Regions from separate parts of the Shewanella sp. T24-MNA-CIBAN-0130 genome, predicted to be linked through region 2. Evidence: predicted binding sites of a transcription regulator. Region 2 holds the regulator's gene; each other region holds the start of a gene.

Region 1 (3,288 bases), on a different contig from region 2:
ACCATGGCACTAATAGAAGCACAATCTGAACTCAATGAGCTAAAACGGGCGATTGAGAATGGTGATTTCAGTATTGAAGCCAATGATATGGCTGCGGTGCATTATGCGCACCAAGCCAAAGTTCCCTTTGTGTGCGGACCAACAATTAATAATTACAATCGAACCAGTCTTGATTTATTGCATCAAAAAGGGATGTTCCGTTTTGTGATGCCTTGCGAACTATCACAACAATGGTTAAGTTCAGTTATTAATCAAGGCAATAAACCTAAGTTTGAAATTGAAGTGCTCGGCCACGGGTATTTACCATTAGCTCATTCTGCGCGTTGCTTTACCGCCAAACATTACCAACTTCCTAAAGACAAATGCCAAACAATTTGCCAACGACACAGCAAAGGTTTACTGGCTCAAACCCAGGAGTCGCAACCTTTATTACGCTTGAACGGTATTCAAACGCAGTCAGCGGCACAGGTGAATCTGATTAAGCAAATCCCACAGATGGTGGATATGGGCATTGATTATTGGCGGATATCGCCCAATAAATTAACCGATATTGCCATGGGTTCAGATCTTGCCCATGCATTAGAGCATGCAAAAAACAACTCACTGAATATTGAAACCCTGATCAAAAAACAGTTAAATGATCAAAACCATGCATCGATTATCAATCATCATTGTAATGGTTATTGGTTAGGATTACCCGGCATGGACTGTGCCTAAAATCCCAAAAACCTTCCGAATGGGTCCTGAATATACCCAAGTCACTTCAACATGCTCGTTTCAAAGATCCCTTAGGATAACTGAAAAAGGCAGTGATTGAATATAAGAGATCGTCGCTTCGCGACTGATTGGTTCTAGGAACTCGCCAGCTCGCCAGAGGGCGGTGCTTCGCTCCTTCTAGGTCCTAGGTCGCTGCGCGGCTAGATGCTATAAAATCTTAGCAGCGAAGTGTTCGCTTGTTATCGTTTCCTAGCAGGACGAAGTCCGCCCTAGAACCTAGAACCTAGAACCTAGAAGCGAAGTGTCCTCGAGTCCTAGCAGCCGCAGGCACTCTATTCCTAGACCCTAAGGACGCAGTCCGTCCTAGCTATTATGGCTTAAAGAATGTGATCAAAATTAGCGGGAATATCCGTGCTCATTAATGGCGCTAAAACAATGGATATCAACATAAAGCCTAAGATAAAACACCTTAGCAACAAATATCCAATCTAATGATTAGATTAGGGTTTTATTATATACCCTGACCTTTCCCCTAAGTAAATATCTACTCACATTTAACTAATATCTATTCGACTCAGTATTCGTTTTACATACAGCAGATAAGGGGGTAACCTTGCCTACCCAAAAAACACAACTGAATGGACATTCAATTTCTGTCCATGATAAACCGTTGGGTAGCACAGCTGGCCAACTTAAAGCACATAAGTAAGGTGTATTTAACGTGACACAAAAAAAACATAGCATTAAAACAATTCTCACCTTTATTATTCCGTCACTGATTGGCTTACTACTGTTTATGACGCCTATCAATATTGAAGGTTCGATTACCATTCCAATTGCCATTATCTCAAAAGCATTGCAAAGCCAAATGGGCAGCTCGATCCAGCTTATTGTTACCTGCATCGTTGTATTAATGGCATTAGCCTCGTTGCTCACTCAGCTCATTAATCCTAAATTCGTGCGTAAAAGCACTTTTTTACGCACCTTGCTGAAAGTGAATTTATTTTGGTTAGCCATACGAATATTAGGCGCAATCTTTATCGTGATGGTTTATTTGCAAGTGGGACCCGACGCCATTATTTCATCGGCAACCGGTGGCTTAGTACTGAATGATTTAGTGCCTGTACTGTTTTCAGTATTCATTTTTGCTGGCATGTTATTACCACTATTACTCAATTTTGGTTTATTGGAATTTTTTGGCACTTTATTAACTAAAGTGATGCGTCCCATATTCAATTTACCCGGACGCAGTGCCATTGACTGTATGGCCTCTTGGCTAGGTGACGGCAGTGTGGGTATTTTAATGACCACCAAACAATACGAAACTCGTTTTTATACCGCCCGCGAAGCGGCTGTTATTGGCACAACCTTCTCTGCGGTGTCGATTACCTTTAGCCTAGTGGTCATATCACAAGTCAAACTTGAACACCTTTTTGTCCCGTTTTATCTCACTGTGTGTTTAGCCGGTTTTGTTGCCGCAATCATAGTACCTAAATTACCTCCGCTATCATGGAAAAAAGATAATTACATCGATGATACCCCTCGCCATGAAGATGACGAAACCATCCCAGCCAGTCATGGGGTATTTTCGTGGGGATTTGAACAAGCAATGCAACGCGCCTCTAAGGCCGGTGGGATAAAGCATGTCCTAACTGAAGGGGTTAAAAACGTTGTTGATATGATATTTGGGGTGATCCCTGTTGTTATGGGGATTGGTACCGTCGCATTGGTGTTAGCTGAACATACCCCTCTTTTTAACTACTTAGGGATGCCATTTATTCCACTATTAGAGCTGCTGCAAATCCCTGAAGCCACCGCAGCGTCGAAAACGATTGTGGTGGGATTTGCCGATATGTTTATTCCCTCCATTTTAGCCAGCTCTATTGAGTCAGACTTAACCCGTTTTGTTATTGCCGCATTATCGGTCACTCAGCTTATTTATATGAGCGAGGTAGGTGCTCTTTTGATTGGTAGTAAAATCCCAGTTAACTTTTTTGAGCTATTCGTTATCTTTATTTTAAGAACCTTAGTGACGCTTCCTATAATTGCATTAATGGGCCATTTACTGGTGTAGTTGAAGCAAGAGAACTTAATAACTCAATATAAAAAAGGAGCACAACGTGCTCCTTTTTTTATGCTAAATATTCTCTGCGTAATCAACAAAAATCAAGTATGCTTGAAAGATAAACATTGACTCAGTGTCATAGCGGTACTGATAAATAAGGGTAAACCATGGACAACAGGCGTAAATTTTCTCGTATATTATTTGATGCCAGTGCTTATATCGCACAAACAGAACAAACTTGGCGAACTAAGATTTTAGATTTAAGTCTCAATGGCGCATTAGTTGAGCTACCGCTAGGATATACCGGTCAACTCAATAGCATCTTAACTCTCGAGTTTATGTTACCTGATTCTGATATCGAACTAAAAATGCAAGCCGCCATTGTGCATAAAACACCTGAGCACCTTGGCTTAAAATGTACTCATATCGATGTTGAAAGTATTACTCACCTTCGCCGAATTATTGAACTGAATATGGGTGATGCAGAATTATTAAATCGTGAAATT
Region 2 (3,288 bases):
ACCTTAGATGAAGTGCCTAACGGCGTATTGCAAGGCAAACATTTGTGGTTCTTTGCTACCGGTACCGCTGTGGGTCCTTTTATCTCTATGCTGGCAACGGCAGAACCTTGGCAACGCTTTGAAAAAGTCGTATTAGTTTATGGTGTCAGGTTCGCTGAAGATTTAGCTTATTTAGCAACCATTAACCAGTTTATTGAACAACATCCACAGCAGTTTGTGTTTATTCCGATTGTGACCCGTGAAGACTATCCTGAAGGGTTATCGTGTCGCATTCCTGATGGCATTAGCAGCGGATTAATTGAACAAAAAGCGGGGTTAGGGATTAATGCAGAACATTCTCAAGTGATGATCTGTGGTAACCCAGGGATGATAAGTGACGCTCAAATAGCCCTAGTAGATAAAGGATTAGCCAAAAATCTTCGACGTGCTCCTGGGCAAATAACGGTCGAAAAATATTGGTAATAGTATCGTAAATGAGAATGCAGTGGTGGCCCTGCTCGCCATATTCACAGACAGTATGATAATAATTGTAATGAATGATCAACCTCTTACCTGACCCAATATGAGTACAATATCGATTACAAATCAGCTAAATGTGAGTACACTTCGGGTAATGTATATTGAATTAAGATAAGCTATTAATTAGCGGAATTGATAAAAGAAGCTATTGGTTATCTAATGACTACTTAATTACATCAAAGCGTTAAGTTATAACCATTTAGGCCGACATAAAGTATTAAGGTAGATGAGTTAATATGGGTAACCAAGTTATGCCTCGTGAACAGTTAGGGATTTGCGCAGAAGGGAATTTACACAGTGTGTACTTGATGTTTAATGCCAATGACGGTGTTGAAGATCAACTACGTCCGTCCATTGCTAATGTGGCGCAATACATTTACGAACTCACGGATCAGTATGCAGACAGTGCTTTTAATGGCTTTGTGGGTATTGGGGCCAATTTTTGGGATACTTTTTATCCAGAAGCTCGTCCAGCATTGTTGAAACCTTTTCCTGCAATGAATGACGGTAATCGTGATGCTCCCGCGATGGAATATGATCTGTTTGTTCATATCCGTTGCGATCGTTATGATATTTTGCATCTTGTTGCTAATGAAATTAATCAAATGTTTGAGGATTTGGTTGAGTTAGTCGATGAAGAGCGCGGTTTTCGATTTATGGACAGTCGTGATTTAACCGGCTTTGTTGATGGTACTGAAAACCCTAAAGGGCGCCATCGTCAACAAGTTGCGCTCGTCGGTGATGAAGATCAAGACTTTGTATCTGGTAGTTATCTACATGTGCAAAAATACATGCATAACTTAAGTAAATGGCATCGTTTACCACTTAAAAAACAAGAAGATATTTTTGGTCGAACCAAAGTTGATGATATTGAGTACGAGTCAGAAGATAAGCCATTAACCAGCCATACGAAACGAGTCAATTTAAAGGACCCACAGGGTAACGCATTAGAGATTTTACGCCAAAGCATGCCATATGGTTCGATTAGAGAACAAGGGCTAATGTTTCTTTCTGTATGCCGTACACCTGATAACTTCGAAAAAATGCTCCGCAGTATGGTGCACGGTGATGGTCATGGAAATCATGATCATCTAATGTCGTTTACTAAAGCGTTGACTGGGTCGTCATTTTTTGTACCATCACTGGATTTTTTAACTCAATTTGATGATGTGTAAACGCCGATCCTAGGCAATAAAAAAGCAATGCCATGGCATTGCTTTTTTATTGGAACGGTTTTTTTATTCACTATAGTTGAATAAGGATCTAACCGTTTCGAGAGTATCATCAATAGTTTTTATGCTTGCTGGGCAAATAAAAATAGTATCATCGCCGGCAATGGTACCTAATATGCCTTCTGGTTTGCCTATTGAATCGAGCAAACGTGCAATTAATTGCGCTGCACCTGGGCTGGTTCTTACCACAATCATGGCTTGGTTATGGTCAACATCCAGTACTAAATTCTTAACTGGACTACCCGCAGTCGGAACGCCTAGCTCGGCAGGGAGGCAATACACCATCTCTTGCTTAGCATTTCGAGTTCGCACAGCACCAAACTTGCTGAGCATGCGAGAGACCTTAGATTGATTAATATTACCGAATCCTTCGGCTTGAAGCGCAATAACAATCTCGCTTTGGCTTCCAAAACGTTCTTCTTTCAGAATCGCCTTAAAAGTTCGAACGAGCTCATCCTGATTTCTTGTCGCTGGCATAGTGATAATTCATCTTATAGTTGTTATTCAAAAAACTAGCATATTTTGAATATATTGGCTTGTTAAGTCAAGAAAGAATCAGATTTATTGAATAAAAATTCATTTTACAGTGGAACTTTAAGCTGACACTTGGGTGAGTAATAAGTCTACCGACTTAAGTGAATAATTCACAGTATTGAGGTTATAAACTATAAATTAATAGGGTGCAGTATTTAAAGAGGCTTTATCGGACGACTCGTTATATAACGATTCTTTGTATAACGATCGTGGCGATGATTGTTTTGTTAGTACCAATAGCGTATCACCCTTTTCAGACAGCAGATTGAGTTTGCCTTTTGAGAAATCAATCTGTTGTACCTGTGCAATAGCGTGCATCAAATCCGCTTCTTGGGCCATTAAACTATCTACACAAGCTTTCATAGTTGAACCCGACGGTGCCATTTGGAGTCGATTTCCTTGTTGATCGTAATGACCAAAAAATTGATTACAGCTGTTATTGCCGCTTAACTCACCATTTTGGGCAAAAACTAATTTTGCTGGGCTATTATTAATGGTAGGAGTATCAAGGACGACTTCTACATGCCAAGTACCAATTAATTGTTCATTTGAGACAATTTGAGTGTGGTTTTGACAAGCACTAAGGCCTAAAAATATAACGGTGGCGCCAAGAATATGCTTTATCATGCGAAGAGAGTTCCAAATACGAAAAAATTGCCGTTATTCTACTACTTGAAGGTGAGTAAGAGCGTAAATAATTGTAATTTTTCGGATTAATGAACATTATTTAACGTATTAAAGAGTCTAAAATGATCAAATTACTCAAAGTGTTGCATATCGTTGGTTTAATCATGTTGCTGGTGGGCGTAGGATTATATTGGCAAAGTGATATAGGCCAGCAAGTCAGTGGTATATTAGTCATTGCCTTACTTATTGGTGTGGGGACATTAATTATGTCTCCGCTGCCTGTTGCGCTAGTGATAGAATGGTCTAAGAAACAATCTCCCAATTTAGGGTCAAAGGAATAATCATTGTCATTTATTATCCGTAAGGCGTTATTAAC
Region 3 (3,288 bases), on a different contig from region 2:
AGAGTCATTCAATTTGTAGAATTATTTCGTGGCACCATCGATTCCGCTTCTGTTTATCCTCGCGAGGTTGTAAGCCTTGTTTTGGAGAAAAAAGCAGCGGCAGTAATAGTGTGTCACAATCACCCGTCTGGCATCGCAGAGCCAAGTCAGGCTGATCGGCGAATAACTGAGCGAATAAAAAATGCATTGGCAACCATAGATGTTTCTTTGTTAGATCATATGGTTGTAGGTGATCAGGAGATAGTCTCCTTTGCTGAGCGAGGGTGGATAGTATAAACACTGCTTGATCTTATATGGTCAATCGTGTATAAAATGCGCCCTCTTTGTGCCTCGGGCGACGGCCATACGAGGCACATTAATGCTCGAGCGTTAAAAAATTGTTTTGGAGAAGATTGACATGTCAAGAGTATGCCAAGTAACTGGCAAGAAGCCAATGGTTGGTAACAACCGTTCGCACGCAAAAAATTCGACTCGTCGTCGTTTTTTACCTAACCTACAAAACCATCGTTTTTGGTTAGAAGAAGAAAAGCGTTTCGTGCAATTACGTGTATCTACTAAAGGTATTCGTATTATCGACAAAAAAGGTATTGAAGTAGTTGTTGCTGAACTTCGTGCCAGTGGCGAGAAGGTATAATAGAAAATGGCTAAATCTAAAGGTAATCGTGAGAAGATCAAATTAGTATCTAGTGCTAAAACTGGTCACTTCTACACTACTGAAAAGAACAAGCGTAACATGCCTGAAAAAATGGAAATCAAGAAATTTGATCCAGTCATTCGTCAGCACGTTATGTACAAAGAAGCTAAAATCAAGTAATTGATTTTTGATTCTTAAAAAAGCCCCTTAATAGGGGCTTTTTTTATGGCCGTTTAAAAATAGTCTATACTGAATAACACCTTAGACTGGCCACAAAAATGTTTGATAAGCGTTTATTATCCCAAGTTGTGCTAATTTACAGCGTTGATCTAATGTGCTCATCATAAAATCATTCTATTTTGATTGGGTCCTCAACATTGGTAACCTGCTATTTCGTTAATATTTTGATGTAAAAATGTAACCCAATCGATATAAAAAATGCGTAAAGGGCTATTAGCGGCTAAAATGAGTTAACTTTTTGGCTGTCATGATTTTTTCACACTAAAGTGACACACTATATTTTATTAAAAGTGAAATAAAATGCTTTAAAAGTGAATTAAAATGCAATACCATTCCTTTTAACGTAATAAAAAATCATGTGATGTTCTTTGTCATAACTATTAATGAATATCAAACTTATCCTGAGGTGAATTTGCCTGTGAGAACCACTGAACTGGTTGATGGATTTCGTCATTCTGCTCCTTATGTTAATGCACATAGAGGTAAAACTTTTGTCGTCATGCTCGGTGGCGAGGCTTTAGCACATCCGCAGTTTCGCGGTATTTTAAATGATGTGGCTATGTTGCACTCACTTGGAATAGAGGTGGTATTAGTTTACGGGGCCAGGCCACAGATTGATGAGGGGTTGAAGGCTGCTGGAATTGAACCCGCCTATCATAACGGTATACGCATTACTGATGATGAAACCCTTAAAATTATCAAACAGGTTGCGGGAGCGACTCAATTTGATATCACCGCAAGGTTGTCGATGTGTTTAGGCAACACGCCAATGCAAAATGCCCAAATTAACCTTGTTAGTGGCAATTTTGTGATTGCGCAACCGTTAGGCATCGAAGACGGTGTTGATTTCTGTTTGAGTGGTAAGGTTCGCCGTATTGATGCGTTGGGTCTTCGTCGTCAATTAGACAATAATGGCATAGTCTTGATGGGACCGATTGCGGCTTCAGTTACCGGTGAAAGTTTTAACCTTACGGCAGAAGAAGTCGCGACCCAAGTCGCGATAAAGCTAAAGGCTGATAAGATTATTGGTTTTAGTAATGGTCACGGTATTTTGGATGAAAATGGCGACGTGATTGCTGAACTGATGCCAGACGAAGTTGAAGAAATGCTTAAGACGATGTCTACAGATACGCATGCTTCTGTGGGGACGATGGCTTTCTTAAAAGCCAGCGTTGAAGCGTGTCGCCGAGGCGTGCCACGTTGTCATTTGGTGAGCTATTTAGAAGATGGCGCATTATTACAAGAATTATTTTCACGCGAAGGTATTGGTACTCAAATTGTGACCCAAAGCGCCGAACGTTTACGCCGGGCAACCATTAGCGATATCGGCGGTATTTTAAATCTTATTCGGCCTTTGGAAGAGCAAGGTATTTTGGTGCGCCGCTCTCGTGAGCAACTTGAAATGGAAATCGAGCAGTTTATGTTGGTTGAACGTGACAATTTGGTTATTGGCTGTGCAGCATTGTATCCATTTGAAGAAGACAATGCGGGTGAGTTTGCGTGTCTGGTGGTGCACCCCGATTATCGTGATGCTGACCGAGGTAGTTTACTGCTAAATAATATTATTGGTCAGGCCCGTGTTCGTGGTTATTCGCGTTTATTTGCACTGACAACTCGGAGTATTCATTGGTTTTTAGAGCATGGCTTTAATATTGTCGATGTCGATGTGCTCCCGAATATGAAAAAGCAGCTGTATAACTATCAACGTCGCTCAAAAATTCTTGCGTTAGATTTGTAGAAGTAACAAGACAGTTAACACATAAAAAATGCCGGATTACTGAATAAAGTAATCTGGCATTTTTGTGAGTCAATTATCAATTATCAATTATTTTAGTGGCTTAAACTAACCAATGTTGAATTATCAAGCTGACGCTTTGGCTAAGGCGTTACGTCGTTGACGTTGCAATATCATGTCGCCAACAAAGATAACTAACGCGCCCCAAATAAAGCCAAAGGTAATGCCTTTTTCAATATCAAACGGTTCATTAAAGAGTTTTACCGCCAAGATGAACATGATACTGGGGCCAATATATTGGAAAAAACCTAAAATCGAAAATGGAATTCTGACAGCGGAACCTGCAAAACATAGTAACGGAATCGTTGTGATAATACCGGCAGCGACTAACAGTAAATTGAGGTCGAGAGTGTTGGTTAGCATGCTCGTTGTCGAACTGTCTAAGGTGATGAGTAAATACCCTAAGGCAATAGGTAATAAAATGGCCGTTTCGACCAATAATCCTGATTTAGCATCGATATTAACTTTTTTACGTAATAAACCATAAAAACCAAAACTGGCCGCCAAGGCTAATGACAACAGTGGAATAGAGCCAAAAGAAATTAATTGTACCAGCACTCCGGTACTGGCTAAACCTACCGCAACCCATTGCAATTTACGTAGACGCTCACCTAAAAAT

Evidence for each region. The regulator ArgR, encoded in region 2, controls arginine synthesis, uptake and breakdown. The targets are predictions, from matches to a motif close to ANTGAATANNTATTCANT.
Region 1: a site for ArgR is predicted at 1,253-1,270, ahead of AAEZ02_RS17315 (YjiH family protein). Genes of this name have one in related genera too.
Region 3: a site for ArgR is predicted at 1,185-1,202, ahead of argA (amino-acid N-acetyltransferase). Genes of this name have one in related genera too.

Annotation. Positions count from the first base shown of each region.
Region 1 covers NZ_JBEOPP010000052.1:5,854-9,141, reverse strand. The annotation lists gene AAEZ02_RS17320 (U32 family peptidase) at 1-717, shown strand, start outside; gene AAEZ02_RS17315 (YjiH family protein) at 1,460-2,791, shown strand; gene AAEZ02_RS17310 (PilZ domain-containing protein) at 2,950-3,288, shown strand, end outside.
Region 2 covers NZ_JBEOPP010000041.1:38,100-41,387, reverse strand. The annotation lists gene AAEZ02_RS15500 (ferredoxin--NADP reductase) at 1-462, shown strand, start outside; gene AAEZ02_RS15495 (Dyp-type peroxidase) at 756-1,694, shown strand; gene argR (transcriptional regulator ArgR) at 1,758-2,228, opposite strand; gene AAEZ02_RS15485 (META domain-containing protein) at 2,424-2,912, opposite strand; gene AAEZ02_RS15480 (hypothetical protein) at 3,035-3,253, shown strand; gene AAEZ02_RS15475 (GNAT family N-acetyltransferase) at 3,257-3,288, shown strand, end outside.
Region 3 covers NZ_JBEOPP010000001.1:37,284-40,571, reverse strand. The annotation lists gene radC (RadC family protein) at 1-276, shown strand, start outside; gene rpmB (50S ribosomal protein L28) at 398-634, shown strand; gene rpmG (50S ribosomal protein L33) at 641-814, shown strand; gene argA (amino-acid N-acetyltransferase) at 1,293-2,612, shown strand; gene rarD (EamA family transporter RarD) at 2,736-3,288, opposite strand, start outside.